4 regions of the Neobacillus sp. KR4-4 genome follow, and region 4 is predicted to be linked to each of the others. Evidence: riboswitches for the same ligand, from Rfam matches in the RefSeq annotation. Region 4 holds a riboswitch; each other region holds the start of a gene.

Region 1 (7,641 bases), on a different contig from region 4:
TATAAGGAATAACAATCTCTTTTTAGTATTGCTCTAAAGAAGCTTTTAAACATAGCAAAAAGGCTTCACTGTGAGTGAAACCTTTTTTTGTTAACAGAGCTCATCATAATCTAATGTCTTGATGTAAATTAGATATCCTAACCTACTTTACTTTCTTCTATGGCATGTTGCCAACTTGGGTAGTAATGCAAAGCACTCCGCATTAAATCAGGATAAAGTTGTTTTACCTCTTTTTTACGTAGAGAATTACCTTGGTTCTGTAACTTCTGGATCTGAGTAATGACTTCCTTTGATGTTAATGGAACATCCATTTTTCATTCCTCCCTTTCCGAGTTATCTTTACTATATTTCCCTTTGGCTAACAATATAAACCCGAAAGCATAGTTGTATTTCCTTTTTGACTGCAAGGAATCCTTAATAGTAGAAATGGTATTACCACTTCCCTATCTATCTTATCCATTTGGTGTGTACTTTAAATGAAGAAACTATGAAAAAATTATGAAATGTTACCACTATCAAACAAAATCCCAGAACAAAAAACCTCTCAGCCCGATTCGGCTGAGAGGTGATTCAAATTAACCCACACGTTTCATACTTCCCCCGTTTTGCCCCTTTTCCTTCATTCGGCTAAAGATATTCGCTAGAACCGATCCAGATAAATTATGCCAAACGCTGAAAATCGCACTTGGTACGGCCGCTAATGGCGAGAAATGAGCGGTGGCGATAGCGACACCCAAACCGGAGTTCTGCATGCCGACTTCCATTGCAACAGCCTTTTGTTTCGCCAGATCCATCCCGCATACTCGGGCAAAGAAGAATCCAATCAAGAATCCTAATAGATTATGAAGAATGACCACTCCAAAGATTAACAAACCTGTTTCCGCAATCTTCGCCGCGCTGCCCGCAACAACGGCAGAGACAATTAACACAATCGCGATAACGGAAACAAGCGGCAATGCTTTTGCACCGGCTTGTGCCTGTTTTCCAAAGAACTTTTTAATAATAAAGCCAAGCGCCAACGGAATAATGACAACTTGTACAATCGATAGGAATAAAGAGGCCACACTGACATCCACCCACTTACTTGCAAATAAAAGAATCAGCAATGGTGTGACAATAGGTGCAAGAATCGTAGATACAGAGGCAATCGCAACCGCCAGCGCCACATTTCCTCTTGCTAAAAACACCATAACATTCGAAGCCGTTCCGCTCGGGCAGCAACCTACTAAAATAACCCCGACCGCCACTTCCTTCGGTAAATCAAGTCCGACCGCCAATAGAAACGCTAACAGCGGCATAATGATAAAGTGGCCGATGACCCCCAGTGCTACTTCCTTTGGTCTTCTAAACACCTCTTTAAAATCTGATAACTCTAGTGTCAGCCCCATGCCAAACATAACGATTCCTAATAAAGGAACAATATATCCTCCCAACCACGCAAAGTGAGTGGGAAAATTAAACGCAACAACAGCAAAGATTAATACCCATAATGTAAAGGTCTTTCCAGCAAACCCGCTGATTTTCTCGATGACGCCCATAATATAGTACCCCCTGAATTATTTCGTTTCTCCAAATAATTAATATTTTTATATATTAGTATAAATATTTAAAAAAATCAATATTTTCTATACAATAATTATTTTCAGAAAAAACGTAAAGGCTTACATATTTAAAAAGGATTTACAGCAGATATTTCATCTGTGCATTATTTGAAAATTATCTATATAATAAAAATTATATTTATTAAGGAGCAGACAAATAATGACAAAAACACTTACTAGAGCACCATTCAAAGCCGATCACGTCGGAAGCTTCCTTCGTCCCGAACGACTAAAACAAGCACGTCTTCAAAAAGAAAACGGAGAAATCACAGCGGAACAGCTTCGTGCCATCGAAGATGTAGAAATTATTAAATTAGTAGAAAAACAAAAAGAAGCAGGTCTTTCCGCTGTAACTGATGGGGAATTCCGCCGTGCATGGTGGCATTTCGACTTCCTAGCGGGCCTTGAGGGCGTTGAGCTTTATGAAGCTGAGGCAGGAATTCAATTTCACGGTGTCCAAACAAAAGCTCACGGACTAAAGGTGAATGGCAAACTAGACTTCGGTCCGCATCCATTTATCGAAGACTATAAATTCTTGCACAGCATCAAGGGTGACCATGTCGCAAAATTCACGATTCCAAGTCCAAATATGCTCTTTTTTAGAGGAGTTATTGAGGAAGCAGTTTATCCAAACAAAGATGAGTTCTTTGATGATTTAATTAAAGCCTACCAAAAAGCAATTCAGGCATTTTACGAGGCAGGCTGCCGTTATTTGCAGCTTGATGACACTTCCTGGGCAGTGTTCTTTTCCGAGAAAGGCCATCAACAAATTGCCGATAAGGGCTATACACCAGAAGAATTAATTAAAATTTTCACCCGTGCCATCAATGAATCGATTGCTAACAAACCAGAAGATATGGTCATCACGATGCATATCTGCCGCGGGAACTTTAAATCGACCTACACAGCAAGCGGCGGTTATGATAACGCTTCTGAATATATCTTTGGCGAACTGAAGCTTGATGGCTTGTTCTTAGAATTTGATGATGAGCGCTCTGGCGGGTTTGCACCGCTTCAACACGTTAATCGGAAAGATTTACAAATTGTTCTTGGTCTAATTACATCGAAGTTCGGTGACCTAGAAGACCCGGAACGTATCAAAGCCCGTATTGCAGAAGCTGCAAAGTATGTAGACTTAGACCAGCTATGCCTAAGTCCGCAATGCGGATTCTCTTCTACCGAAGAGGGAAATCTATTAACAGAGGAACAGCAATGGGATAAAGTTAGACATGTGATTTCGATTGCGAATGATGTGTGGAAATAAGAGAAATTCGAAAGCGCGGGGGCGTTCCTTTGCTTCCGTTGTCCGTGGTATCAACTATCCTAATATCTATATTTACACAAAAGGCAAGGGCTGCCACCCTATGTATCTAAATGTTGTACAAAAGTAGGGTTAAAATATATGGCATATCAGGAAAAGGGAATCCGAAACTCCCTTTATTTTTAAGGAAATATGGGTATTTCCCAATTTAAACGGAAGTTCCCCGTTTATTTTTCAAACACAGAGAAATCATCATTAAGCTATAACAGAGCCATAAGATAAAAAACTTGCCTTGAATACTCCAAGGCAAGTTTGATGGCATTCTATAATATTTGGTTCAAAAACCTTTTTGTACGTTCATGTTTTGGATGGACAAAGATATCATTTGGATGTCCTTCTTCAATAATATTTCCGTCTGCCAGCATAATGACTCGGTCGGCCACTTCTTTCGCAAAGCCCATTTCATGTGTCACAATCACCATCGTCATCCCGTCACGTGCGAGATCCTTCATTACCTGCAGCACTTCACCAACAAGTTCAGGATCCAACGCTGAAGTCGGTTCATCAAAAAGCATCACTTTTGGTTCCATCGCTAATGCTCTCGCGATTGCTACCCGCTGCTTTTGCCCGCCGGATAATTGTTCTGGATAGTAATTGGCTTTATCCTCTAAGCCTACCTTTCTAAGAAGGGCCATGGCTTTGGAACTCGCTGCTTCCTTTGTTTCCTTTCTGACAAACATCGGTGCTTCGATAATATTTTCGATGACTGTTTTATGAGGAAAAAGATTGAAATGCTGAAACACCATTCCTACCTTTTCTCTTACTTTATTTAAGTTTGTTTTTGCGAGGTCTATTTTTTCAGAATCAATGATAATGTCACCGCTCTCTGCCACTTCTAAAAAATTGAGGCAGCGAAGCAGCGTACTTTTACCAGAGCCGCTGGCACCGATCAGAACAACGACCTCTTTCTCTTCTACACTTAAGTTAATCTGTTTTAATACGTCAAGCTTACCAAAGGATTTTGAAAGATGGCTCATTTCAATCATGCGATTACTGCCTCCTTAGGTCTGCTGACATCCATTTTCTTTTCAATCCGATTAGCAACCCATGTGAAAATCAGAACGATAATCAAATAATAGACGCCGACAACAAAGTACGTTTCAAATGGCATATAGTTTTCACCTTGGACACTAAGAGCCGTGTTATATAGATCCGTCACGGCAATATAGGCAACAAGGGAAGAATCTTTTAAGCCAATAATAAACTGATTGGCTAAAGACGGAATTGCTCTTTTGAAAGCCTGCGGGAAAATAATTCTCCTCATCGCAAGAGAATAGGACATTCCGAGTGACCTTGCCGCCTCCATCTGTCCGCGGTCAATGGATTGCACCGCTCCTCTAAAAATTTCCGCAATATAGGCTCCTGTATGTACACCTAATGCCAGAGCCCCTGCCGTGAAGCTGTCCAGGTTCACGATATTGGCAAGTCCATAATAAAGGAACATAATCTGAACAATGAGAGGCGTTCCACGAATAATACCTATATAGATATCGGCAATGCGATTTAGTATTTTACTAGAGGAAATTTTAAAGCCCGCGAAAATTATACCAATCACCATGGCAAATAATAGCGAGATGGCCGTTATCGCGATGGTCATCCAAGAAGCTTTCAAAAAAGCAATTCCGTGTTCACTAAAAATACTGATAATATTTTCAATAAATATCATGATGCGTACCTCCTTCGTTGAATCGTGCAAGCACCCACATCAGGTGCTTACACTAAAATCTTTGATCCTCTCTTACTTTTCCATGATGTTTGTATTAAACCATTTCATACTGATTTTTTCATACGTCCCATCGTCAATCATCGATTGGATGGCTTCGTTGATTTTTTCAGCGAGCTCTTTGTTTCCTTCAGCTACCGCTACACTGACACGGTCTTCATTCAATAAATCGCCAATGGCCTTAATTTTTAAGCCTTTTTCATTTTTAGCACTCACACCGACAATCTTATCCGTGATGACCGCATCTAAACGGCCAAGCGCCAAATCTTGAAGGGCGTTAACGTCTGTTGGATAGCCTTTCACTTGATCAGATAATTCATCGGCCATGTCTTTCCACGTACTTGCTTGAATAACACCAATTTTTTTGCCTTTTAAATCCTCTTTCGATTGAATCGCAGAATTGCCCTCCGCTACAAAAATCTGTGCACCAGATAAATAATATGGATTGGTGAAATCAACTTGCTTATCTCGCTCAGGTGTAGCAGTCATACTTCCAATAATGGCATCATATTTGTTTGCCTTTAATCCTTGGATAATCGTTTCCCATGGATTGGTTACAGGGTTGGCTTCAAGCCCGATTCTCTTAGCAATTTCTGTTCCAATTTCAACATCAAATCCAGTCAATTTACCGTCTTTCTTAAAGTTTAACGGTGGATACTGCCCGGTCATCGAGAATGTTAACAGCCCTTTTTTCACTAACTCATGCTTAGAGCCACTTGCTTTTGCTGCCTTTTCTCCATCAGGCTTCTCCGTGCCGCAAGCAGATAAAATCAACATCATCGCCGCTGCTAATAAAAATGCAAACTTTTTCATAAAAATCCCCTCCTAGGTAATAAAAAAAACACCGTCCATGTGAGTATGACGGTGTTCTACACACCCTCATCGGTTAGCATTGGTGAAGATAGTTCTCCACAATTCCAAGGAACTGTGACAGTTCTGCCCCTATTCGAGTGCAGACCCAGCTTTCTGAACGCAGTGATTTCAGAAGCTTCGGCGATGGATCCTTTTTCCTATTTTCATAGATTTCACTGAATCTCCAATAGGATACTAATATCAATCGCGACCTCTACCCCATCTAATGCTTAAAGATGAGGATTTATATTTAGTTTAATGAAACAAGTTTTAGTATATATAAATATTCTTACTTTTGCAATAATATTTTTGATGTTATTTTTTATCAAAATTAAAGACTTGACGGGCTTTCTCTTCTGATATACATTTTTTCTAAATACCAATTTACTAGAAAAGAAGGTCAGGCGTATGTTGCAATGTCGTGAGGATGTGCTGACATTCACGAAACAGCTTGTAAACATTGAAAGTGTCGTTAATACCAATGGCGAAAAGGCCATTGCACAGTCTTTATATTCTATGATTTCTTCTATTCCCTATTTTTCACAAAACCCTAGCCACCTAGTGTTAGAACAAACACTCAACGACGATCAAGAGCGTTATAATGTTCTTGCTTTTGTGAAAGGAACGAAGGGAAATAGCAGCCGCACGGTGATTTTGATGGGTCATATTGATACGGTTGGGATTGAAGATTTTAACCATTTAAAAGACCAGGCTTGCTTCCCAGACCAACTGATGGAGTCACTAAAAACGGAACAGCTGCCGGCTGCCGCTAAAGAGCATTTAGACTCAGGCGACTGGTTATTTGGCCGCGGCGTCCTTGATATGAAAAGCGGGGTTGCCAGCCACTTATATCTCTTAAACTATTATTCCGAGCACCCTGAAGAACTAGACGGAAACATCGTTCTCTTATCAGAATGTGACGAAGAGGACAGTTCACACGGTGTTCTTTCCGCATTGAAAACATTGAAACGCTGGAAAAAGGAACATGGGTTTACCTATGTAGCCGCGATTAATGCGGATTTCGTTTCACCAAGATATGAAGGCGACGAAAATCGCTATATCTACAAAGGGACCGTCGGAAAGCTTCTGCCATCTTTCTTTATTACAGGAGCAGAAACGCATGTAGGCTCCGCCTTTGAGGGACTTGATCCGAACTTTATTGCCGCCGAGCTGACCAGGCAAATCAATTACAATCCAGAGCTTTGTAACGAAGCATTTGGTGAAACAACCGTGCCTCCTGTTTCGTTAAAACAAACGGATTTGAAGCCTTCTTATACCGTTCAAACGGCCTTAGCTGCCTATGTTTATTACAATTTCTTTATTCATTCCTGGTCGCCAAAGGACGTGCTTGAAAAATTAAGGGAACAAGCGATCATTGCTTTTACCAATGCCCTGACTTCCTTTGAAGAAAGGTATAAACAATACAGCACATTAAGCGGCGAACCCTATGTACAGCACCCTTGGAAACCTAGAGTGATGACGTACGAGGAAATGGAACAATTATTGGTTGAAGAGAACGGCGAAGCGTTCACGGCACATATGAGTCAATTTAAAGAACAGCTTTTAAAAAATACAGAACTAGATACGCGCATGTTTGCGGCAAAAGTGGTCGAGGAAGCATGGAAATGGATGAAGGATAAAAATCCGGCCATTATTCTGTTTTACTCATCCCTGTACTCTCCACGAATTGAATTGACAGGGAAAACAACGGACGAGCTTGCTTTAATTACGGCCTTGGATGAAGCAGTGGATGAGCTCCAGCCATACTATCAACATCCGATGGTGACACGTAACTTTTTCCCTTATATCTCAGATATGAGTTTTGTTGCGCTTAGTGATGACGAAGCCGGTATTAATGCCGAATCGAACAATAACCCTGGCTGGGGCACCAAGCTCTTTGTAGACTACCAAGACATTCGCGATATCAATGTACCAGTAATCAACATCGGCCCTTATGGTCTAGATGCTCACAAGAAACTTGAAAGACTAGAAATGACTTACTCCTTTGAAATCGTACCAAATCTAACAAACCTCGTGATTCAGAAACTATTAAATCATTGAGGCCAAAAGCCTGTAGACTCGTCTGGTCTACAGGCTTTTTTGTTTTGCGGCACCGGCGCGATCGGAAAATAAGCGGAGTTTTT
Region 2 (7,641 bases), on a different contig from region 4:
AAAAAAATCAGTTGGTATGATACGAATCATGAATTTTCCGACTGCGAAGATGCCTTCTATGACCGGATAGAATGGCTGAATGTGCAATTCTCCATGCAAAAATCCAAGCTTTTAAAAGAATCGACGCTGACTAAAAAATTACTTTTAAAACGGAAATCTTGTTGAATATTGCTAATTTGATATGATTTTTATATAATATTGAAGGGATAAAAGAAAAACGATGATAGTATTATGGAATATTACCTTTCGTCCCAATGGGATGGGAGGTTTTTTTTACCTTTTTACATAAGATTTAGGAGGAAAACCAATGAAACAGGCCTTAATCAAGGATTTATACAGAAATACCGAAAGCTATATTGATCAAAAAGTAGAATTAACTGGGTGGATTCGGACCATTCGTGATTCCAAAACTTTTGGGTTCATTGAATTAAATGATGGCAGCTTTTTTAAAGGTGTACAGATTGTTTTTGATGAGCAGTTAGCGAACTTTAAGGAAATCGCGAAACTTCCTATCAGCTCATCCATTAGGGTAAAAGGGGATTTTATTCATACTCCTCAAGCAAAGCAGCCTTTTGAAATAAAAGCGACTGACATTGTGATTGAAGGTACGTCAAATGTGGATTATCCATTGCAAAAGAAGAAGCATTCGTTTGAATACTTACGAACAATTGCCCATTTACGGCCAAGGACTAATACATTTTCAGCAGTTTTTCGTGTAAGGTCGCTTGCGTCCTATGCGCTTCATAAATTTTTCCAAGATAAAGGGTTTGTGTATGTTCATTCACCAATTATTACCGGAAGTGATACAGAAGGTGCAGGGGAAATGTTCCGAGTAACTACCTTAGATATGGACAATCTTCCGAAAAATGAAGAGGGCAAAACAGATCTTAGCAAGGATTTCTTCAACAAAGAAACCAATTTGACCGTAAGCGGGCAGTTATCGGCAGAAGCGTTTGCGTTGGCATTCCGGAATGTCTATACCTTCGGCCCAACATTTAGAGCAGAAAACTCTAACACTGCGCGACATGCGGCGGAATTTTGGATGGTTGAGCCTGAGGTTGCTTTTGCTGAATTGCCGGATATCATGGATTTAGCAGAAGAAATGGTGAAATATGTAATTGGCTATGTATTAGAACAGGCTCCTGAAGAAATGAATTTCTTTAACAGCTTTATTGAAAAAGGTTTACTAGACCGGTTAAATAATGCCTATACGGCAGACTTTGGCCGTGTGACCTATACAGAAGCGATTGATATTTTACGGGAGTCAGGTGAAACGTTTGCCTATCCAGTTGAGTGGGGCCTTGACTTGCAAACCGAGCATGAACGCTATTTAAGTGAAAAGGTATTTAAACGACCTGTATTTGTTACTGATTATCCAAAAGAAATCAAAGCTTTCTATATGAGACTAAATGAAGACAACAAAACAGTTGCTGCAACAGATTTATTAGTACCGGGTATTGGTGAATTGATTGGCGGAAGTCAGCGTGAAGAACGTGAAGAAATCTTAGCAGGTAAAATAAATGAACTTGGCATGACTGAAGAAGATTACTGGTGGTACCTGGAATTAAGGAAGTATGGCGGTACGAAACATTCAGGATATGGTATTGGTTTTGAGCGTTTAATTATGTATTTAACAGGAATGACTAATATTAGAGACGTAGTTCCGTTCCCAAGAACAACAGGGAATGCAGAGTTTTAATTAAAAAGAGAAGACCAGTTTTCGAATTGGTCTTCTCTTTTTTGAAATGACAATAAAGTATAAGTTTTTGAAATTAGATTACTGTCTAGCTCCAGCGCCCTAGCGGCTAGTGTCCTTCGCTCTCCACCTTTCGATAAGTCAAGCACGAATGCGCCTCCGGCTCTTCGTGTTTCCTTTATCTCAGTTGGAGCGCTCCAGGCCATACGCCGCTGACCAGGGGCTTACGCTTTTCTAATTTATTGATCCTTTAATTCCTCTTCGAAAAAGAATGTTTCCGGGTGTTCCTTAACGATATAAGAATATCTTTTCATGTTTTTTACATATTGTGATTTTAGAATGGTGACGACTTCGCCAGTTTCAATAATATTTACTGATTGTCCGTTTTTGTATAGATTGGTTGAGTTTTTCACTTTAACACCCCTTTACCTATTCCTTATTTAGTATATCATAAAATCCTTAATCCCATTGCTTTCTTATTGGATAATTAAGCTCAATTGGAAATCTTAAAGCCCACTTCCTTTCAAAACAAAACGTAATGTGTTATGCTTTAATGAAAGTGAGGTGTCATTTTGACAAATTATAAGGCAAGAAAAAGTAACCTCAAAGTATTACTATCCAAAAACGGTATGGACTTGGAAAGTTTGGGAAGGAGTACAAATATTCCCCAAGCTCAACTCAACGACTACTTGTCAAAGAAAGTAATGAACCTAAATACTGCAATGACCATTTCCAAAGAATTGAATTGCCGCATTGAAGATTTATATATTTGGTCTTCAGAGGAGAAAGAAGCATAGAAGCATAAAAAACAGACTCAACATAGAGTCTGTTTTTTTGTATGAAAAAAATAGCACGCATTTTTGCGTACTATTTCTTTGGAATTAAGGGTTTAAGTCACATTCCTTTAAAGGAATTACTTTCGTTTTCTTTGTTAATTTATATCCCACCCAAACAAGTAAGAATAATGGCAGGCCGATGTAGGAGACTAATACTCCATTCCAATCGATATGTTCACCCATAAATGCTGAATAGTTTTGTCCTAAGACAACAAATCCACATACAAGAAAAGCAAAGATAGGGCCAAATGGGAAAAGTTTTGATTTATATGGTAATAAGCTCAAATCTTTGCCTTGGGCAATAAAAGCCTTTCGGAAACGATAATGACATACTGCAATCCCCAGCCAAGCGATAAAGCCGGACATGCCTGAAGCGTTTAACAACCAGATATACACTGTTCCATCACCAAAGAATGAGGCAAGGAAAGCAAGTGTCCCCACCAAAGTTGTTGCAATTAAGGCATTTACTGGAACGCCTCTTTTGTTTAATTTTCCAAGGAATTTAGGAGCTTTACCTTGTCGGGCCAAATCCCAAAGCATACGAGTTGATGCATACATTCCTGAATTTCCTGCCGATAAAACGGCGGTTAAGATTACTGCATTCATGATTGATGCAGCGAAAGCAATTCCTGCCTTTTGGAAAACCAAAGTAAACGGGCTTACAGTAACGTCGCCATTTGCTAAATTGTCATTTGTATAAGGAATAAGAAGCCCGATGACTAAAATCGCCAATACATAAAATAATAAAATACGCCAGAACACCTGCTTCACGGCACGTGGGATGGCTTTTTTTGGATCCTCTGTTTCACCAGCTGCTACACCTAAAAGTTCAGTTCCTTGAAAGGAAAAGCCTGCAGCCATAAAGATGCCTAGCATTGACAAAAATCCACCGTGGAATGGTGCATCACCAATCGTGAAGTTCTTGAAGCCAGGTGCTTCATTACCCATGATACCGAAAATCATTAACGTACCAGTAACAACAAAAATAAGAACTGTTACCACTTTAATTAAGGAAAACCAATACTCTGCTTCTCCAAATCCTTTAACAGAAAGGTAGTTTAAGAGAAACATAATCACTAAAAAGATACCGCTCCAGATAAATGAAGGAGTATTTGGGAACCAGAATTTCATGATCATCGTTACCGCAGCTAATTCTGCAGCAATCGTTATGGCCCAGTTATACCAATAGTTCCAGCCGAGCGCAAAACCAAGGGAGGGATCGACAAATTTGGTGGCATACGTACTAAAGCTTCCTGCAACGGGCATATAGGCACCCATTTCAGCTAACCCTTGCATCAAAAAGTAAACCATGACACCAATAACAAGGTAGGATAGGATGGCTCCGCCAGGTCCTGCGCTATGGATTGCGCCGCCGCTAGCAAGAAAAAGACCCGTTCCAATCGTTCCGCCAAGCGAAATCATGGTGAGATGACGAGATTTTAACCCTCTTTTTAAGTCCGATGGAGCTTTTTCTAGTGTTAAATCACTGGTATATTCAGATTCTTTTAATACTCTAGCATTTTGCATAGTCTTGACTCCTCTTTTTTCTTTTTTTCGTGAAGGAGTTTGGAATACAAAAATGCCATCGAGGAATAATCGATGGCATTACAATACCCCGCATCATACCTTCCGAAAGATAGCTCAACACGATTAGCTGGTAGAAATAATCGTGACAGTTCTGTTCCTATTTGAAGACAGACCCAGCATGCTTTTTGAAGAGTAAAAGCACACTTCGGCAGTTTTTCCTTTTAAGTAGAGTCATGAATGTCTCTCACATCTCGTCCACTTTACTAATAAAAACCGCGACCTCTACCTCATCGGTTTGATGAGGATTTATCATATGAAATTAAATATATTAATATAGTAAATGAATTTTTATAGATTTGTCAATATGTAATTTTCTAATCAGCAATAAACAGATAATTTGTTTTTTTTAAATTAATTTTTTTATTTTACTTTAAGTGAGAGTATCGGTATTATTTTGAATTAGAATTGATGCCTGTTCGTATTAGGAGGATTTTTACCATGCAGATTGTTGGAATGATATTGGGATCTCTAATTATTGTGGTTGCCTTTAACCTTTTCTTAATCCCACATGAAGTATTGAGCAGTGGATTAAGTGGAATTTCAATGATATTAGGGATGATCTCACCGGTGAATACAGGGGTGGCAAATTTCCTTTTGAATTTTCCTTTGTTAATTATTGGATATAAAATGTTAGGAAAAAGATTTATCGTGAATTCGATCTTTTCGGTTATTGTTATCTCGATAGGATTATATGTAATTCCCGTATTTGCGATCGCAGATGATAGAATTCTTTCATCTATTTTTGGTGGTGCGTTAACGGGCTTAGGTGTCGGAATCGTTTTCCGTTGTTCCGGATCGACTGGGGGATTTGACATTATTGGCATGATCGTAGCAAGAAAAAGGGATTTTCCAATTGGTACTTTACTTTCAGGCATGAATGCGGTAGTTATTATGATTAGTGGATTTTTGTTTGATTGGGATTCTGCACTTTATACCTTAGTATCTATTTTTGTGACAGGTAAAGTAGTCGATGCAATCTATACGGATCATGCAAAATTAACTCTAATGATTATTACAGATAAAGGCGAAGAGATGAGGAATCATTTACTAAAGAATTTGTATCGAGGCTTAACTGTTTTGGACGGTGTTGGCGGATACTCAAATAACCAGCGGAATGTATTGATAACAGTCATTTCCAGATACGAACTTAATGAAGTGAAACACTTAATCACGGAAGTCGATTCGCGTTCCTTTGTTAATATTACAGAAACGATTGAAGTAATGGGGCTGTTTCATCGGCCAAGTCCATAAATAAAGGGTTGCATCTATTAAATGGATGTAACCCTTTTTGTTTCATCGGGATTTTCCTCGTTTTTTTATCCATTTCAATAACACATGGATAACTTCTTCAAGATCCTTCCCAGCTGGAGTTAATTCATATTCCACTTTCTTAGGTGAAGTGGCAATCACCCTTTTAATAATCAATCCTTCATTCTCTAAATCACGCAAGCGTTCGGTTAACAATCGATCAGAGATTCCAGGAATGGAAGTAACAATTTCATGGTATCGCTTCGGGCCCTCCATAAGTGAAAAAATAACGGAGCCCATCCAACGTTTACCAATAAATTCAATCGCATTATGAAAATTGGTACATATATGCTTAATTTCCTCTTCAGAAGGAGTCATACACTTGTGGTTGTTCGGTTCATTCATATAATATCCCTCTTTTTTACTTTTCTAACGATATCATATCATAGTTTATTTTCTTGACGAAAGGTACTTACTAATAGTAAGATGATTTTGCACTTACTATTAGTAAGTTAAATTGATTAGGGGGAAATCTCTCATGCAAACTACTTTAACGAAAAGTTTATCTGATGTTATCAAAGAACGTCACTCCGTTAGAAAATATGATTCAACATATAAAATTTCTCAAGAAGAAATAAAAGAAATGTTAAAAGAAGCAACACAAGCACCATCCTCAAGTAATCTACAACCATGGCGTTTTATCGTGATCCAAGACCAGGAGTTAAAAAAGGAACTTAGAGCAGTAGCCAATAATCAAGAACAAGTCGAAACAGCTTCTGCTGTTATTGCTGTCTTAGGTGATAAGGAAATGTATAAAAGCGTGGAAAAAGTATACCAAAGTGCCTTTGAAGCTGGTTTTATGGATGAGGCTAATATGAATAGATTAATTGAAGGTACCAATAAAACCTATCCATTTGCTTCAGAAGAAGTCTTAAAAAATATTGCTTCATTTGATGCTGGTTTAGTGTCAATGCAATTGATGTTGATTGCAAAAGATCGAGGATATGACACCGTTCCAATGGGTGGATTTGATAAAGAAAAATTTGTGAAAATGTTTAATGTTGAAGATCGACTATTTCCAATTGTCCTGATTTCAGTGGGGAAGGCGGCAGCACCTGCTTTTAATACTACTCGTTTGCCTTTGGAAGATGTTTTAATAGAATATAAATAAAAAAGGAGGCGCATGAAAAATTTTCATGCGCCTCACGGTTTAGTTATTGATATACTTTTCAAATACATACCCAAAATCTTTGACTATATATTGCTTTTTGCTGTCTTCTAACCATTGAAAAGCCGCTTGATTAAGCATTTTGAATTGTACAACCAAATTACTGTCTGCACTTGTCACACGACCTAAAGTAGTGGAGGCAACATCTAAGCTTTGTTTAGCGAACTGAAGGGAAATTTCATTTTCATGTGATATTTCTGAAATTTTAATTAGGGCTTTATATAAATCCTTAATTTCCTCAATATGTTTTTTATGTACATCAATGGAAAAGGGCACTGAGCCGATTCTAAATTTAATTTCGACGTCAAGGTCTACCGTACCAGCGGTTTCGAGATATACGTCTGAGATTCGGTTGGTAGCATAACTATAACGATGGAGCATCCGTTTTTTGCTAGTTGCACTTGTGCCATCTAAATGGATAAGAGCATTATTGGTAAAGCAATATTCATCTGATTTGGATTTAATAAGAAAATAAATTTTTTCATTGTCTTCATGCATGACATAATCGTCTGCGTCTACCTTGTCATAATTCTCGGGTTTAATAACAGAGCCCACATCACTTAATCCTAAAATATCGGCAGCTACTTTTCCAAACATGAATATCACCCTCACTTTTTTAATTCTCCATCCTTCTTACGAATGGGGGACAATAAAGTTTCATCACTACTCCAAAAACTTTATACGTTAATATTCACATATATAGAAAAAAATTACAACTTGATACTTCCCCTATTATAATGGAAAATACACTATATACATATTAATAATGTAATAGAAGGAGTTGAGGTTATTGCGGCCGATTATTTTAGGGATCTTAGCGGCTTTCTTTTTTGCATTTACGTTTATCCTCAACAGATCGATGGACCAGTCAGGTGGCAGCTGGATTTGGAGTGCTTCTTTAAGGTATTTCTTTATGGTCCCTTTTTTACTTATTATTGTCATTGGAAGAAAAAATCTTAAACCCTTGCTTTGGGATTTGAAAAAAAATCCAGGTGGCTGGCTATTATGGAGTTCGGTTGGCTTTGGATTATTTTATGGTCCTATTT
Region 3 (7,641 bases), on a different contig from region 4:
CCACGATTTCTGTATACTCCAGAATCTCTGGCCCGCCAAATGTATTAAACACTAATGCTTTCATATCGATAACCTCATTCAAACTAAATTTGCACTACGCTCTTATTAAAAAGAATTGTGCTATGGATTGCAACTAAGGTGGCTTTCATATGTCGGTTCCTGCTCTCTATCATCAATACCTAGGATTCCTCTGCATGGTGATTTCTCTAAGTTTCTTTTTGCTAAAACGGAAAAGTAAAATCAACAATACAGCAGTCACCGGATAAAAAGGAATGGAATAATAAAGTTTCCAACCCGTATATGTCAAAGCGCGGTTTTTCACATTCATCCATTCAAATAAAAGGGAAAATCCCGTCCAACAGAGAATATAACAAACCGTTTTTTTGCCATAAAGTTCAAACTTATCGTAGCCAAATAAGAATAGTAAGGAAGCGCAAGGATACATGAATAAATGAAATAATGCACCCGACAGTTCATAGGTTGAATTATCGCCATATATATAAAGTTTGAAGGGAGTCGCTAGTAGAAAATAATCAATAGTTGAAACATATCCGATATTAAATACCCAAATAATTATGACGATAATAGGTGAAAAATATTTTTTTATCGGTAAAAACAGACAAATAATCATTGTCGTGGTTAGGATGAAAAACCATTCATTCCAATCAAAAGTAACATTCATTCGTACCAGTCTCCTTTATAAAGGATCCTTCGAAACCATTGCATAAATACAATTAATACACACAGATCAAACATCCAAATCGATAATGACCACCAAATCTGCCAATGAACATGTTTAATCACGCCTAAATAATCTGCTAAATATTCCATCCCTGTTAATAGGATAATAAAAGATATCATTAATAGCAGTTTTCTCAAGAGTGTGGTTAAGATGAGAAAAAAGTGAAGAAAGGTAACCATAAGTATGGGAAAAAGAATAATTCGGTTTATTACATGTGAAAATTCATAACTAAGGTTCTCAGGGATGGTTAACGTTTTAAAATTCATATAGCAGAGAGCCGAGAAGTTTTGATATAGATAGGAACTAACCGCCCAATAAACGATGACTTCAAGAATATGAAGCATTTTCTTTTTTCTAATAAAAAGAAATAAAGCAAGCAAATTTAAGACGATATAGAAGAATAAAACCATTCAAGATGTCTCCTTTGTTGTTTGCCTATTCCTCTTTGATTAAGAATTTAAATCCAACCAACAGGGCTGATAAATTGTCTTATTTAACTAGCCCTTTTCTCTTATCTTGTCATATTCATCATAATTTATTTGGGTTTCATTTTAACTTGCTTCATTTTCCATTGTAAGATACGCTTCATACAGACCACATGGACAAGGAGATATTTATATATGGATAGAAATAAATTTTCAGCAATTGCCCACTGCGACCATGCCTTTAGTAATCCAATCAGTGAAGACAAGATCATGAAGATGCTCGATATCATCTCTCCCAATGCAAAAGATAAAGTAATTGATATAGGAGCAGGAAAGTGCGAACTGTTAATCCGCTTGGTGGAAAATTACCACGTAGCCGCTACAGCTATCGAATTGTATGAAGGGTCCATCGAGGAAGCAAAGCAAAAGGCACACGGCAGAATTCACGAAGGCAGCATCGAGTTTATTGTGGAAGATGCCGCCTCAGCAGTCGAAGGATGCGAGGAAGATGGGTATGATTTGGGGATTTGTATTGGTTCAACCCACGCATTAGGTGGATTGGAACCCACCTTACAGACATTAAAACGTCTAGTTAAGCAAAATGGTTACATTCTGATTGGCGAGGGATATTGGAAACAGACTCCAAGTCCTGCTTATTTAGAAGCGCTCGGAGGCGCTGATGAGTCGGAATGTAAAACCCATGCAGATACTGTTAAAGCTGGCGAGGAACTAGGATTAATCCCGCTTTGGTCTTATGTAGCCAACGATGATGATTGGGACGATTACGAGTGGCTTTATTCGATGTCCGTCGAGAACTATTGTCTTGAGAATCCAGATGATACAGATTGTGATGCGATGTTGGAGCGGATTCGAACTTGGCGCCGGACCTATTTGACCTGGGGCAGGGATACGTTGGGATTCGGTCTGTATTTATATAGGAATAACAAAAACAAATAACCTTACAAGCCTTATATACCAAGGCTTCAACCCTATTTAATCAAACGTTTGATTAGTTTTTCAGCAGTATTTTCCGACCTTTTTTAATCAAACGTTTGATTAGTTTTTCCACAAAAAAAATTCTCACTCCAGAAAAATCCTTTAATACTAAGGCCTCGCCCCCATTTAATCAATCGTTTGATTAGTTTTTTCAAAAATACCCTATACCCTCATAAATCTATATATCTCAAGGCTTCAGCGCTTTTTAATCAATCGTTTGATTAGTAACCACAATTAGACTTATAAAACCACATCTGTTACACTAATATAGTTACCCAAGGTAATTATTACTCTAGCTAACTATTCGACTTATTTGAGGTGATTTAAATAAAGACTTCACAAAAATTCTTTCATCAATTATTGATGCTTTACCGTCCGTTTGAAAATAAATTGAATTTCCATTTGGCTGAGCATCAACTTCACAGAGCTCAATGGTCCATTTTTCACTGCTTATCCAATAATGGACCTGCTACACTTGTGGATCTTTCTCATTATTTATATGTAGAAAAGCCCACAGTTACTAGGACTATTAATCGATTAGAGGAACTGGGCTATGTCGAACAGGTTCCTAGCCATGATAAACGTGAAAAGCGGATACAGCTGACAGAACTAGGAAAAAAAGTATATATGGAAGTTCGTGTCACGATTGATCAGTTTGAAAATGACATCTTAAAAGGTATCTCAGAACCTGAACAGCTTGAAACCATCCAGGTTATGGGGATCATTCGAGATAATATTATTAAGTAAGGGGTTAAATAACGTGAATCAACCAAGAGCTAAACTTTGGACTAAAGATTTTACGATTGTTTCCGGGGTCAATTTTTTCGTCACTTTAGTCTTTTATTTATTAATTGTCATCATTGGTGTCTATGCAGTAGACGAATTTCATGCTTCCACAAGTCAAGCTGGTCTTGCCACAGGAATCTTTATTGTTGGTTCATTAATTGGCAGGTTTTTAATCGGTAGATTTATTGAGTCTATTGGAAGGAAGAGAACATTAATCATTGGTGCCATCCTTTTTATTTTCACACTTCTTTTATATTTTCTGAATTTCGGGATTACCTTCCTGCTTATAACACGACTACTCCATGGGATTGCAGCCGGAATGGTTGGTACAGCAACAGGAACGATCGTGGCCCAGATTATCCCTGCTTCACGGAAAGCTGAAGGAATTGGCTATTTCAGCATGAGCGCAACATTGGCTACCGCAATTGGCCCATTCATTGGCCTATACATGACCCAGCATACGGATTTTCAAATGATATTTATTTTCTCCCTTGTAATAGGGATCATTAGTTTAGTCACAGCGTTCTTTGTAAATGTGCCTCAATTAGAAGGAACACCCCAACCAACTGAAACAAAAGGATTTAAACTTTCTAATTATATTGAGCCCAATGCATTGCCAATTGCAGTTATTACATTAGTAGTAGCTTTTTGTTATTCCAGCGTTCTTTCATTTATTAACTTCTATGCAATAGAAATTGACCTAGTAAGCGCGGCAAGTTTCTTTTTCTTAGTTTATTCTATTGCCGTGTTGTTATCACGCCCCCTTACCGGCCGTATAATGGATTTAAAAGGGGCAAACTATATTATGTATCCATGTATTATTGCCTTTGCCGTTGGTTTGTTTCTGCTTAGCACCGCAAGCATCAGCATTATTTTATTAGCAGCAGGAGTATTAATCGGCCTTGGTTTCGGTAACTTGCAATCAAGTACCCAAGCCATAGCAGTAAAACTAACTCCTCCCCATCGGATGGGATTGGCAACTTCCACTTTCTTTATCTTTCTTGATGCGGGTCTGGGGTTCGGTCCATACATCCTCGGGTTTATTATACCGTTAACAGGCTATCGTACTTTGTATGTCATTTTAGGTGCAGTCGTTCTTGCATCGATGGTTCTTTACCACTTCCTGCACGGTAAGAAAGAACTTCCAAGAAGAACCAGGGTGAATGAACCAACACCTGGCACTCATTGATTTCTAGCACCACCCTTCAGGCGGCAGACATAAAACCCGTCTTAAGCAAATATGATTAACATAACAATCCTAAATAAAGGGGTCGGTAAATTTGATGATTTTTAATAAAATTGCATTATCCTTCGTAGTTTTCTTTTCCATCAGTATGATCATAAATACTTATTTAGGAGAAAAGGAACAGATTCAATCGGATGTTATTTATTTTGTGATGAACGGGTTTGCATATATTGTATCTGCATTAGAAGTAGAAAAAGAAGAACAGGGGTTAGAAACTGCATAAACTTTACAAATATAGTTCCTTTTCCCCCTTGAAACAAAAGGAATATTCTGATATATTTACTATTAATTATATATTTTTCTTACTTCAATACTTTTGAAGTGAGGATAGAGGTGCAAAGACCATTAGTACACAACTGGAGGATAATGAGGTCCAACGATGGTTGTAAAAAGGGGAATTTGCCGAAGTTTCATTGATTCTCATTATCATGAAGCTGGTTCTGCTATTGAATAAATACAGAACTGTCATATAGGAGACTATATGGAGGGCTATCTTACGCACGGGAACTTAGTTTTATTTATGTTTCTACTGCAACAGTGAACCCTCACTGTTGCTTTTTTGCGTTGAATTTTGAATGGCCTTGCCCACCTCTAAATTTTATAAAAATTTATTAAAAGGGTGAGAAAAAATGAATTTTGGCCAAGTTTTAACCGCAATGGTTACACCATTTGATCAAAATGGCGAGGTTGATTTTAACGCAGTAAGAAGATTAGTAGATTATTTAATTGAAAATGGGACGGACGGTCTCGTCGTTGCCGGTACAACCGGTGAATCTCCAACTTTAACGACGGATGAAAAAATCGCTTTATTTAAAGCTGTTGTCGTCGCAGCGAGAGGAAGAGTCCCAGTTATTGCTGGCACTGGCTCGAATAATACACGGGCATCTATCAGTTTAACAAAGCAAGCTGAAGAAACAGGTGTAGACGGGATCATGCTCGTTGCTCCATACTATAACAAACCTTCCCAAGAAGGTATGTATCAACATTTCAAAGCAATCGCTGAATCTACATCATTACCGGTTATGCTTTATAATATCCCTGGTCGAAGTGTGGTCAATCTGTCCGCAGAGACCATTGTTCGCCTATCCCAAATCGAGAATATTGTTGCTGTTAAGGAAGCAAGCGACAACCTGGATGACATGGCTGCTATTATTAGCCAAGCCCCTAGTGATTTTACCCTTTATAGTGGGGATGACAGCTTAACACTGCCGGTTTTAGCGATTGGCGGTGCTGGAGTTGTATCTGTTGCTTCTCATGTAATTGGCAATGAAATGCAAGAAATGATAAATCATTTTAAAAATGGACGCGTCCAAGAAGCGGCTCACTCTCATCGCCAACTGCTGCCTCTTATGAAGGCATTATTTACGGCTCCTAATCCGGCCCCAGTAAAAGCAGCCCTGAACATGAGCGGGGTGCAAGTTGGTGGACTTCGATTGCCATTGCTGCCTTTGAGTCACGATGAAGAAATGGCATTGCAAGTGGTTTTACCTGGACACCAAGTCAAAACATTAATTTAAATACTGGTAGGCTGTCAACACATAGGGAATTTTGAATTCCGTGCTGTTGACAGCCTTTTATTTTTCGGACCCTGACTGAAATTTTTTCACTTTCCCTTTCCAATAAAGTCCAACCAAAAGGGCATACTATTCATATTTACATGGAATAGGGAGGATATTTACTTGCAAACCAATAATCAGCAATTATCCATTTTTGCTTTAGGCGGTATCAATGAAATCGGAAAAAACATGTATGTGGTTCAATATGCAGACGATATTTTTATTATTGACTGCGGCGGGAAGTTTCCAGATGAGAGTTTATTAGGAATTGATTTAATTATCCCTGATATTACCTATTTGGTAGAAAATCAGGAGAAAATCCGTGCTTTGATTGTCACTCATGGACATGAGGACCATATTGGCGGGATTCCGTATATATTAAGAAAATTGAACGTTCCTATTTACGCTACCCGCTTTACCTTGGGCCTGATTGAATTAAAAATTGACGAACACAGGTTGAATGGCAACACGAAACTCGTGACGATTGATTCAGATTCCAAGCTTGAGTTTGGAGAAACAACCGTTTCCTTCTTCAGAGTAAGTCATAGTATCCCGGATTGTCTCGGCATTGTTTTTCATACTCCTGAGGGGAATGTCGTTCATACTGGGGACTTCAAATTTGATTTAACACCGGTGAATAATCAACATTCTGATATTCATAAGATGGCTGATATTGGTGAGCAAGGTGTCTTAGTTTTAATATCAGAAAGTACCAATGCCGAGCGTAAAGGGCTAACGCCATCCGAGCAAATGATTGGTGGCACTTTAGATGAAGCCTTCATGAAAGCAGAAGGAAAAATCTTTATATCTACGTTTGCCTCGAATGTAAATCGTGTCCAGCAGGTCGTCGCCTCTGCCATAAAATCCAATCGAAAGATCGCCCTGCTTGGCCGTAGTATGGTAAATGTCGTTTCTGTTGCGATAGAGCGCGGGTATTTAAACGTGCCAGAGGGAATGCTCATCGAAGCACGGGATGTTGACCAACTGGCGCCGGAAAAGGTTGCCATCCTATGTACCGGAAGTCAGGGGGAACCTATGGCGGCCCTTGCGCGACTAGCAAGCGGGAACTACCGGGATGTTTCCATTTATCCTGGGGATACAGTTATCTTAGCTGCCTCCCCAATACCGGGCAATGAAAAATATGTGTCGAGAATCATCGACAACTTATTTCAACTAGGTGCTAAAGTGATCTATGGCTCGGGTAGTTCAACGGGCATGCACGTTTCGGGGCACGGTTATCAGGAAGATTTAAAGCTCATGCTTACCTTAATGAAACCAACCTATTTTATTCCGATTCATGGTGAATATCGAATGCTGCATCATCACCAGATGTTAGCAGAGTCCGTGGGCGTAGAAAAGGGAAATACATTTATTATTAAAAATGGTGATGTAGTTGATGTCGAAAATTCCGTAGCACGTCAGACCCGGTCCATTCCAGCTGGGGATACGTATGTTGACGGGATGGGCGTTGGCGATGTTGGGGACATTGTGCTCAGGGACCGGAGGCAGCTTTCTGAAGATGGAATGCTCGTAATTGTGATTACCATTAGTAAAGGAGACCGGAAGATCATTTCTGGGCCTGACACGATTACCCGCGGGTTCGTCTATGCCCGTGACTCAGACCAGCTCCTCAAAGAGATTAACCGCCTTACTAAGAAAACCATTAATGACCTCCAAACTGAAAATATCCGCCAATGGAATGTCATGAAACAAAACATCAAGAAAAGCGTCGGACAATACGTATTCGCCCAAACAAAAAGAAAACCGATGATTCTCCCTATTATAATTGAAATATGAAAAAGGGTGTCAGGCACCATGTGAAAAAATTTCACATGGTGCCTGACACCCAATGTTTTAATTACCTTCATTTTTAACCTGTTGGCAATTTTA
Region 4 (7,641 bases):
CAATGGGTGCAGATAAAGCAGTCCTTATCAATACCGAGGATGATGTAGAAGGCGGAGATCAATTTACGACAGCAAAAATCCTTGCTGAATATTTAAAGGATAAAGATGCTGATTTAATTATTGGCGGAAATGTAGCGATTGACGGTGGAACAGGCCAAGTGGGCCCACGTGTTGCGGAATTGTTAAACATCCCTTATGTAACAACTATTACTAAATTAGAAATTGACGGAACAAATGTAACCGTTACCAGAGACGTTGAAGGTGATTCTGAAATCATCGAAACTAGCCTTCCACTATTAGTTACAGCCCAACAAGGTCTAAACGAACCGCGCTACCCATCCTTACCTGGGATTATGAAAGCAAAGAAGAAGCCGCTTGAAGAATTAGAGTTAGATGACCTAGATCTTGAAGAAGACGATGTGGAAGCAAAAACAAAAACGATTGAAATTTATTTGCCGCCTAAGAAGGAAGCAGGCCGCGTTCTAGCTGGCGATTTGAATGATCAAGTAAAAGAACTTGTTCAGCTTCTTCATACCGAAGCAAAAGTAGTCTAACGGGTTTAATACAAATTTTGTTCTCAGGAGGTATATGGAATGTCAAGAAAAGTGGTAGTTTTAGGAGAAGTTCGTGACGGTTCATTACGTAATGTGTCATTCGAAGCAATTGCAGCAGCAAAAACAGTTGCTGAAGGCGGAGAAGTAGTTGGTGTTTTAGTGGGCGATTCTGTAAGTGCTCTATCGACTGAGTTAATCCAATTTGGTGCGGACCGTGTGGTTGTGGTTGAAGATGAGAAATTAAAACTTTATACATCAGATGGTTACGCTCAAGCTCTTTTAGCGGTGCTTGACCAAGAAAAACCAGAAGGGCTGATTTTGGGACATACCTCATTAGGTAAAGACCTTTCCCCAAGAATTGCCGGAAAATTAGCATCAGGTTTAATCTCAGACGCCACTGCTATTGAAGTAGCGGGTGGAAATGTCGTGTTCACAAGACCGATTTATTCCGGTAAAGCATTTGAAAAGAAAATTGTGACAGAGGGCTTGATTTTCGCAACGGTACGACCAAATAATATCGCCCCACTTGAGAAAGACGAAGGCAGAAGCGGAGATGTATCAGCCCTTTCTGTAGAAATCAAGGATCTTCGTGCAATCATTAAAGAGGTCGTTAGAAAAGCGAGTGAGGGTGTTGATTTAAGCGAGGCGAAAGTAGTTATTTCAGGAGGCCGCGGTGTAAAAAGTGCGGATGGGTTCCAACCGCTTAAAGAGTTAGCCACAGTCCTTGGCGGTGCAGTAGGTGCTTCTCGTGGTGCTTGTGATGCTGATTATTGTGATTACTCGCTGCAAATTGGCCAAACGGGCAAGGTTGTTACACCAGATCTTTATATTGCTTGCGGCATTTCCGGAGCTATTCAGCATTTAGCCGGGATGTCTAACTCAAAAGTAATCGTTGCTATTAACAAGGACCCAGAAGCAAACATTTTTAAAGTAGCTGATTACGGAATTGTCGGTGACTTGTTTGAAGTAGTTCCATTACTAACTGAGGAGTTTAAAAAGCTCAAAGTACACTCATAATAATAAGGGCGAGCGGAATGCTTCCGCTCGTTTTGTATTTTGTTTATTTTGGGGATAATAATTGATGAAGCAATTTATTAGCTTGATTTTTTAAACGATGTTATACTTTCGGTAGTAACTCAGTAATCATTAGGAGGGCAATATAAATGGCAATTTCACATTTAACTGATCAAAACTTTTCGGCTGAAACTGGTTCAGGCCTTGTTCTTGTAGATTTTTGGGCACCATGGTGCGGACCTTGTAAAATGATCGCTCCCGTTCTTGAAGAACTTGATTTAGAAATGGGCGATAAGGTAAAAATCACTAAACTTGATGTGGATGATAACCCGCAAACTGCAGCAAACTTTGGTGTAATGAGCATCCCAACTTTATTAGTGATGAAAAATGGAGAAGTCGTTGATAAAGTTGTCGGCTTCCAACCAAAAGATGCACTAGCAGGTGTTTTAGAAAAACATGTGTAAATAAAATGAAAATGCCTTAGCTTGGAAATAACCCAGCTAAGGTTTTTTTATTTTTCCAAGAGACTACTACTTTTAATTATGCGCCGTTTCCTTTAATATTTTAACAGTAGATTATATATAAGACGGGAGAGAGTGGCCGGAATGAATGAAACAATTAAGCAAAAACTGACGCTGCTGCCGGATCAACCTGGCTGCTACTTAATGAAAGACCGTCAGGGAACGATTATTTATGTGGGAAAAGCTAAGGTACTAAAGAATCGTGTCCGTTCCTATTTTACGGGATCGCACGATGGGAAGACACTAAGACTTGTCAATGAAATTGAGGACTTTGAATATATCGTAACCTCTTCGAATATTGAAGCACTTTTGCTGGAATTGAATCTTATTAAAAAGTACGATCCAAAATACAATATCATGCTGAAGGATGATAAAACCTATCCGTTTATCAAGTTAACAGCGGAAAAGCATCCCAAACTTATTATCACAAGAAAAGTAAAAAAGGATAAAGGCAAATACTTTGGTCCGTATCCCAATGTGACAGCTGCAAATGAAACCAAAAAGCTTCTTGACCGAATCTACCCGCTCCGCAAATGCTCAACCCTGCCGGACCGAGTCTGTTTATACTATCATTTAGGACAGTGCCTGGCACCATGTGTGAATGAAGTTCAGGAAGAGCAGTATAAACAGATGACGGATGAAATCACCCGCTTTTTAAATGGCGGGTATAAGGAAATAAAAAAAGAGCTGAAGGAGAAAATGGCTGCTGCCTCCGAAGAATTGGACTTTGAACGTGCAAAAGAATACCGTGACAAAATCATCCATATTGAAACGATTATGGAAAAACAAAAAATTACGATGACCGATTTTACTGATCGTGATGTTTTTGGCTATGCCGTCGATAAAGGCTGGATGTGTGTGCAAGTCTTTTTTGTCCGCCAAGGCAAACTAATTGAGCGGGACGTTTCTATGTTCCCCGTCTATAATGAGCCAGAGGAAGAAATCTTAACGTTCCTCGGTCAGTTTTATTCGAAAGCCAATCATTTTAAGCCGAAAGAAATTCTCATTCAAGATGATGTCGAGTTGAGTTTAGCAGAACAACTGTTGGAAGTTAAAGTGCTTCAGCCGCAACGAGGACAGAAAAAGGATCTTGTGCAATTAGCGATTAAAAATGCAAAAATTGCTTTGAATGAAAAATTTTCACTAATTGAAAAGGATGAAAATCGAACCATTAAGGCAGTGGAGAACCTGGGAGAATTACTGGGAATCTACACGCCACACAGGATTGAGGCTTTTGATAATTCTAACATCCAAGGGACAGACCCTGTATCAGCAATGGTAGTGTTCATTGATGGCAAGGCGAACCATCGTGAATACCGTAAATACAAAATCAAAACGGTTCAAGGGCCGGATGATTATGAATCGATGCGAGAAGTAACGAGAAGAAGGTACTCACGCGCGCTAAAAGAGGAACTCCCTCTTCCTGATTTAATCATCATTGATGGTGGTAAAGGGCATGTTGAAGCCGTACGAGACGTATTGGAAAATGAATTAGGCTTAGATATTCCGCTCTCGGGGCTTGTAAAAGACGAAAAACACCGGACATCCCAATTGCTGTATGGCAATCCTTTAGGAATTGTTCCGCTCGGGCGAAACAGCCAGGAGTTTTATTTACTGCAAAGGATTCAAGATGAAGTCCATCGTTTTGCGATCACCTTCCATCGCCAACTGCGCGGAAAAACTGCGTTTCAATCCTTGCTTGATGATATTCCGGGAATTGGGGAGAAACGGAAAAAGTTATTGTTAAAACAGTTCGGCTCGGTGAAAAAAATGAAAGAAGCAAGTAAAGAGGAATTCATTAATATTGGAATTCCTATGAATGTGGCCGAAGAATTAATCAAAAAACTTCAATCCTAGAGATTGTCAGAAAAAAAGGAACATGCTATAATAAGTGAAAATTTAATTTACTATCACTTTTACGTATTAAAGTGAAGGTAGAGGTGCGAGCTTCAAGAGTAGTGGTTCTGAGAAGGATGAGCTTCTGAGAAGAATCATGAAAGGGGATGTTCGCCGAAGTAAAGAAGGTCTCATAACTTTCTTTTCTGGTCCCGTATTGAATAAATGCTGGATTGTCAAGACTAATGTCTTGGAGAGCTATCTTACATTGTAGGTGCGAGAATTTTTTTCGTGTTTTAAGCAATGAGATGCCCTTCTCATTGCTTTTTTGTTTTTATTTGGGGAAAAATATGAATTACATCTGGAGAAGGGGAAAACAAACATGGGGATTATTGTACAAAAGTTCGGAGGCACCTCCGTCGCTAATGTAGAAAGAATTTTAAATGTCGCATCATGTGTAAAAGGTGAGGTTGACCGCGGAAATAATGTGGTTGTTGTTGTTTCTGCAATGGGAAAATCTACGGATACACTCGTCGGTTTAGCAAAGGAGATTTCAGCGCAGCCAAATAAACGGGAAATGGACATGCTGTTATCGACCGGGGAACAAGTAACGATTTCGTTACTGTCTATGGCTCTCAACCAGCAAGGTCTTGATGCTGTGTCCTTTACTGGGTGGCAGGCTGGTATTATGACCGAACCAGTCCATGGAAATGCCCGGATTTCTAATATTAAAACAGCAGCGATTGAATCACAGCTTGAATCCGGCAAGGTGGTTATTGTTGCGGGATTCCAAGGAATCACCGAAGAGGGTGAAATTACTACACTTGGCCGTGGCGGTTCCGATACCACAGCCGTTGCACTCGCAGCAGCCTTAAAGGCAGATAAATGCGACATATATACGGATGTAACGGGAGTTTTCACAACGGATCCAAGATATGTGAAGAGTGCTCGCAAGCTATTATCGGTATCGTACGATGAAATGCTGGAGTTAGCTAATTTAGGTGCAGGAGTACTTCATCCGCGAGCAGTGGAATTTGCTAAAAACTATCAAGTACGTCTCGAAGTTCGTTCGAGCATGGAGAAAATAGAAGGAACAGTTATTGAGGGGGAAGCAGCAATGGAACAAAACTTAGTTGTCCGCGGAGTTGCATTTGAGGACGAAATTACAAAAGTAACAGTATTAGGGTTGGCTAATTCATTAACAAGCCTATCAACCATTTTTACCACACTTGCTGAAAATCATCTGAATGTGGATATTATTATCCAAAGCACAACTGAGGGTGGATCTGCGAATTTGTCCTTCTCTATTCATACAAATGATCTATTAGAAACATTAAAGGTCCTAGAAGACAATAAAGCTGTTTTGAATTATGAGCAAATTGATGCTGAAAACAAATTAGCGAAGGTGTCGATTGTCGGATCAGGGATGATTTCCAATCCCGGTGTAGCAGCAAAGATGTTTGAGGTACTCGCTGCAAACAACATCCAAATCAAAATGGTCAGCACATCAGAAATAAAAGTGTCGGCCGTTGTAGAAGAAAAAAATATGTTAAAAGCAGTAGAAGCTTTACACGAAGCATTCGGACTTGCAGTTCAATAAAAAAGAATGGTGTCAGGCACTATTCGGTGCCTGACACCATTTTCAATTAGTTTTTTTCCCATTTCACTGTGAAAACAACTTTATTGGATTTTTTTATTGGATGTTCGAAGGTTTCGGCGTTGGCTTCTTTTTGCAATTCAATTTGTTGGGCAAGGAATCCTGCTTCAAGTTGGAAAAAATGTTCAGCCTTTGACTTAACTCGTGAAATAATGAGCGGACTAATTAATTCAAATTGGAACTCAGTTTTATTTTCTTTCACAAGTTTTAACTGGCCCCATGAGGCCTTGGCGAAGAAATCAATAATCTGTTCTAAATCCATTAATGGATATTTTCGTGCAAGTCGTTTTCCAGCCCAATATAAAATTTCAGGTGTGTCTTTCCCTAAAATCTCAGGCAAGAGAACTTCTCTGATTAGTTCATATCCGAAGATGGAAATAGTTCTAGGTTCATCAATATCGATCGTTTCATTCATAACTGTACTATTATTCACAAGCTTCCCCTCTTTCTATCATTCTATTATATACATTTTTGGTTAATTTTTAGTACAGTTTTTCTAGTTATAATGAATCAAATTTAGCTTATTTTTTTGTTATTTTGCAATATCTTACCTTGTTTTCCATGATAATTATCATTCCCGATAAAGAAATAATAACAACCGTTTTTTCTTGGTAATTAATTGAAGGAATTCAAGAAATGTTGAGAAATGACCCATTTTTTTAGCGAGTATATATTAATTATTATAATATCAATATATTTAAAAAATTTTAGTTTTATCCGAGTAATGTGTATCCGTTTTCTTGACGCTCTTAGATGATGGGAGTAAAATGAACTTGTCACATTATTGTCACAGTGATGCGAAGTTTCGACAAAAGTGGATTTAATTTGATAGAAACTGAACATCATTTTTTTTAAACATTATAGGGGGGTAAATTTATGGCGGGTAATCGAGAGTTTGTTTATCGGAGATTGCATTCGTTGCTAGGTGTTATTCCAATCGGGATCTTTGTCATGCAGCATCTAATTGTGAATCACTATGCAACAGAAGGGGTAGAATCCTTCAACAAAGCAGCGAACTTTATGGGGAATCTTCCATTTCGCTATGTTTTAGAAACTGTAATTATTTATTTACCGATTTTATTCCATGCAATCTACGGGCTGTATATCGCTTTTACAGCTAAAAACAATGCAAGTCAATATGGTTTTTTTAGAAACTGGATGTTTATGCTACAACGTGTGTCTGGTGTAATTACACTAATTTTCATCACATGGCATGTGTGGGAAACTCGTATCGCTGCTGCTTTTGGAAATGAAGTTAACTTCCAAATGATGCAAGATATCCTATCATCCCCATTCATGTTTGGATTTTATGTTGTTGGTATCATTTCAGCAATTTTCCACTTTGCAAATGGCTTGTGGTCATTCTTGGTAAGCTGGGGCATTACAGTATCGCCTCGTTCTCAAGTGATTACTACATACGTGACAATCGTTATTTTCTTGGCTCTATCTTATGTTGGTGTAACGACATTACTAGCTTTTGTATAAAAAATGAACGATTGCTCGGAAAAATATTGGATTTTGGATTAAGGGAGTGAGTCACGAATGAGTAAAGGTAAGGTTATTGTAGTCGGCGGTGGTTTAGCTGGCTTAATGGCAACGATTAAGGTTGCTGAAACAGGAACACCAGTAGAATTATTTTCTTTAGTGCCTGTTAAACGCTCTCACTCTGTTTGTGCCCAGGGTGGTATTAATGGAGCAGTAAATACAAAAGGTGAAGGGGATTCCACATGGATTCACTTTGATGACACAGTATATGGCGGAGATTTCTTAGCTAACCAGCCGCCAGTAAAAGCAATGTGTGACGCAGCACCTGGAATTATTCACTTAATGGATCGTATGGGAGTTATGTTTAACCGTACTCCTGAAGGATTACTTGATTTCCGACGCTTTGGTGGAACACAGCATCACCGTACTGCATTTGCTGGAGCAACCACTGGTCAACAGCTGCTTTATGCATTGGATGAACAAGTTCGCCGCGAGGAAGTAGCAGGCCTTGTAACGAAATATGAAGGCTGGGAATTCCTTGGTGCAGTTGTTGATGACGATGGTGTGTGCCGCG

Evidence for each region. Region 4 has a riboswitch for lysine ahead of ACE198_RS07595 (aspartate kinase). Riboswitches for the same ligand answer to the same signal wherever they lie in the genome.
Region 1: it holds a riboswitch for lysine, as region 4 does, so the genes downstream of both, ACE198_RS25635 (ABC transporter substrate-binding protein) here and ACE198_RS07595 (aspartate kinase) in region 4, are expected to answer to the same signal.
Region 2: it holds a riboswitch for lysine, as region 4 does, so the genes downstream of both, ACE198_RS05255 (amino acid permease) here and ACE198_RS07595 (aspartate kinase) in region 4, are expected to answer to the same signal.
Region 3: it holds a riboswitch for lysine, as region 4 does, so the genes downstream of both, dapA (4-hydroxy-tetrahydrodipicolinate synthase) here and ACE198_RS07595 (aspartate kinase) in region 4, are expected to answer to the same signal.

Annotation. Positions count from the first base shown of each region.
Region 1 covers NZ_JBHHJU010000038.1:31,323-38,963, forward strand. Annotated here, with positions in the region: gene ACE198_RS25610 (hypothetical protein) at 138-311, opposite strand; gene ACE198_RS25615 (bile acid:sodium symporter family protein) at 576-1,538, opposite strand; gene ACE198_RS25620 (5-methyltetrahydropteroyltriglutamate--homocysteine S-methyltransferase) at 1,762-2,865, shown strand; gene ACE198_RS25625 (amino acid ABC transporter ATP-binding protein) at 3,186-3,908, opposite strand; gene ACE198_RS25630 (amino acid ABC transporter permease) at 3,905-4,588, opposite strand; gene ACE198_RS25635 (ABC transporter substrate-binding protein) at 4,661-5,458, opposite strand; lysine riboswitch at 5,540-5,722, opposite strand; gene ACE198_RS25640 (M20/M25/M40 family metallo-hydrolase) at 5,906-7,558, shown strand.
Region 2 covers NZ_JBHHJU010000004.1:28,351-35,991, reverse strand. Annotated here, with positions in the region: gene ACE198_RS05275 (alpha/beta hydrolase) at 1-165, shown strand, start outside; gene asnS (asparagine--tRNA ligase) at 308-1,699, shown strand; gene ACE198_RS05265 (hypothetical protein) at 1,936-2,109, opposite strand; gene ACE198_RS05260 (helix-turn-helix domain-containing protein) at 2,269-2,493, shown strand; gene ACE198_RS05255 (amino acid permease) at 2,578-4,059, opposite strand; lysine riboswitch at 4,162-4,352, opposite strand; gene ACE198_RS05250 (YitT family protein) at 4,558-5,370, shown strand; gene ACE198_RS05245 (winged helix-turn-helix transcriptional regulator) at 5,413-5,772, opposite strand; gene ACE198_RS05240 (nitroreductase family protein) at 5,906-6,538, shown strand; gene ACE198_RS05235 (PH domain-containing protein) at 6,578-7,192, opposite strand; gene ACE198_RS05230 (DMT family transporter) at 7,386-7,641, shown strand, end outside.
Region 3 covers NZ_JBHHJU010000001.1:6,666-14,306, reverse strand. Annotated here, with positions in the region: gene ACE198_RS00115 (quinone oxidoreductase family protein) at 1-64, opposite strand, end outside; gene ACE198_RS00110 (hypothetical protein) at 173-682, opposite strand; gene ACE198_RS00105 (hypothetical protein) at 679-1,152, opposite strand; gene ACE198_RS00100 (SAM-dependent methyltransferase) at 1,363-2,124, shown strand; gene ACE198_RS00095 (MarR family winged helix-turn-helix transcriptional regulator) at 2,491-2,910, shown strand; gene ACE198_RS00090 (MFS transporter) at 2,924-4,138, shown strand; gene ACE198_RS00085 (hypothetical protein) at 4,233-4,418, shown strand; lysine riboswitch at 4,516-4,695, shown strand; gene dapA (4-hydroxy-tetrahydrodipicolinate synthase) at 4,825-5,712, shown strand; gene ACE198_RS00075 (ribonuclease J) at 5,875-7,548, shown strand; gene ACE198_RS00070 (response regulator) at 7,622-7,641, opposite strand, start outside.
Region 4 covers NZ_JBHHJU010000005.1:181,731-189,371, reverse strand. Annotated here, with positions in the region: gene ACE198_RS07615 (electron transfer flavoprotein subunit beta/FixA family protein) at 1-554, shown strand, start outside; gene ACE198_RS07610 (electron transfer flavoprotein subunit alpha/FixB family protein) at 594-1,571, shown strand; gene trxA (thioredoxin) at 1,718-2,032, shown strand; gene uvrC (excinuclease ABC subunit UvrC) at 2,174-3,946, shown strand; lysine riboswitch at 4,017-4,194, shown strand; gene ACE198_RS07595 (aspartate kinase) at 4,308-5,525, shown strand; gene ACE198_RS07590 (YslB family protein) at 5,572-6,015, opposite strand; gene ACE198_RS07585 (succinate dehydrogenase cytochrome b558 subunit) at 6,459-7,067, shown strand; gene sdhA (succinate dehydrogenase flavoprotein subunit) at 7,125-7,641, shown strand, end outside.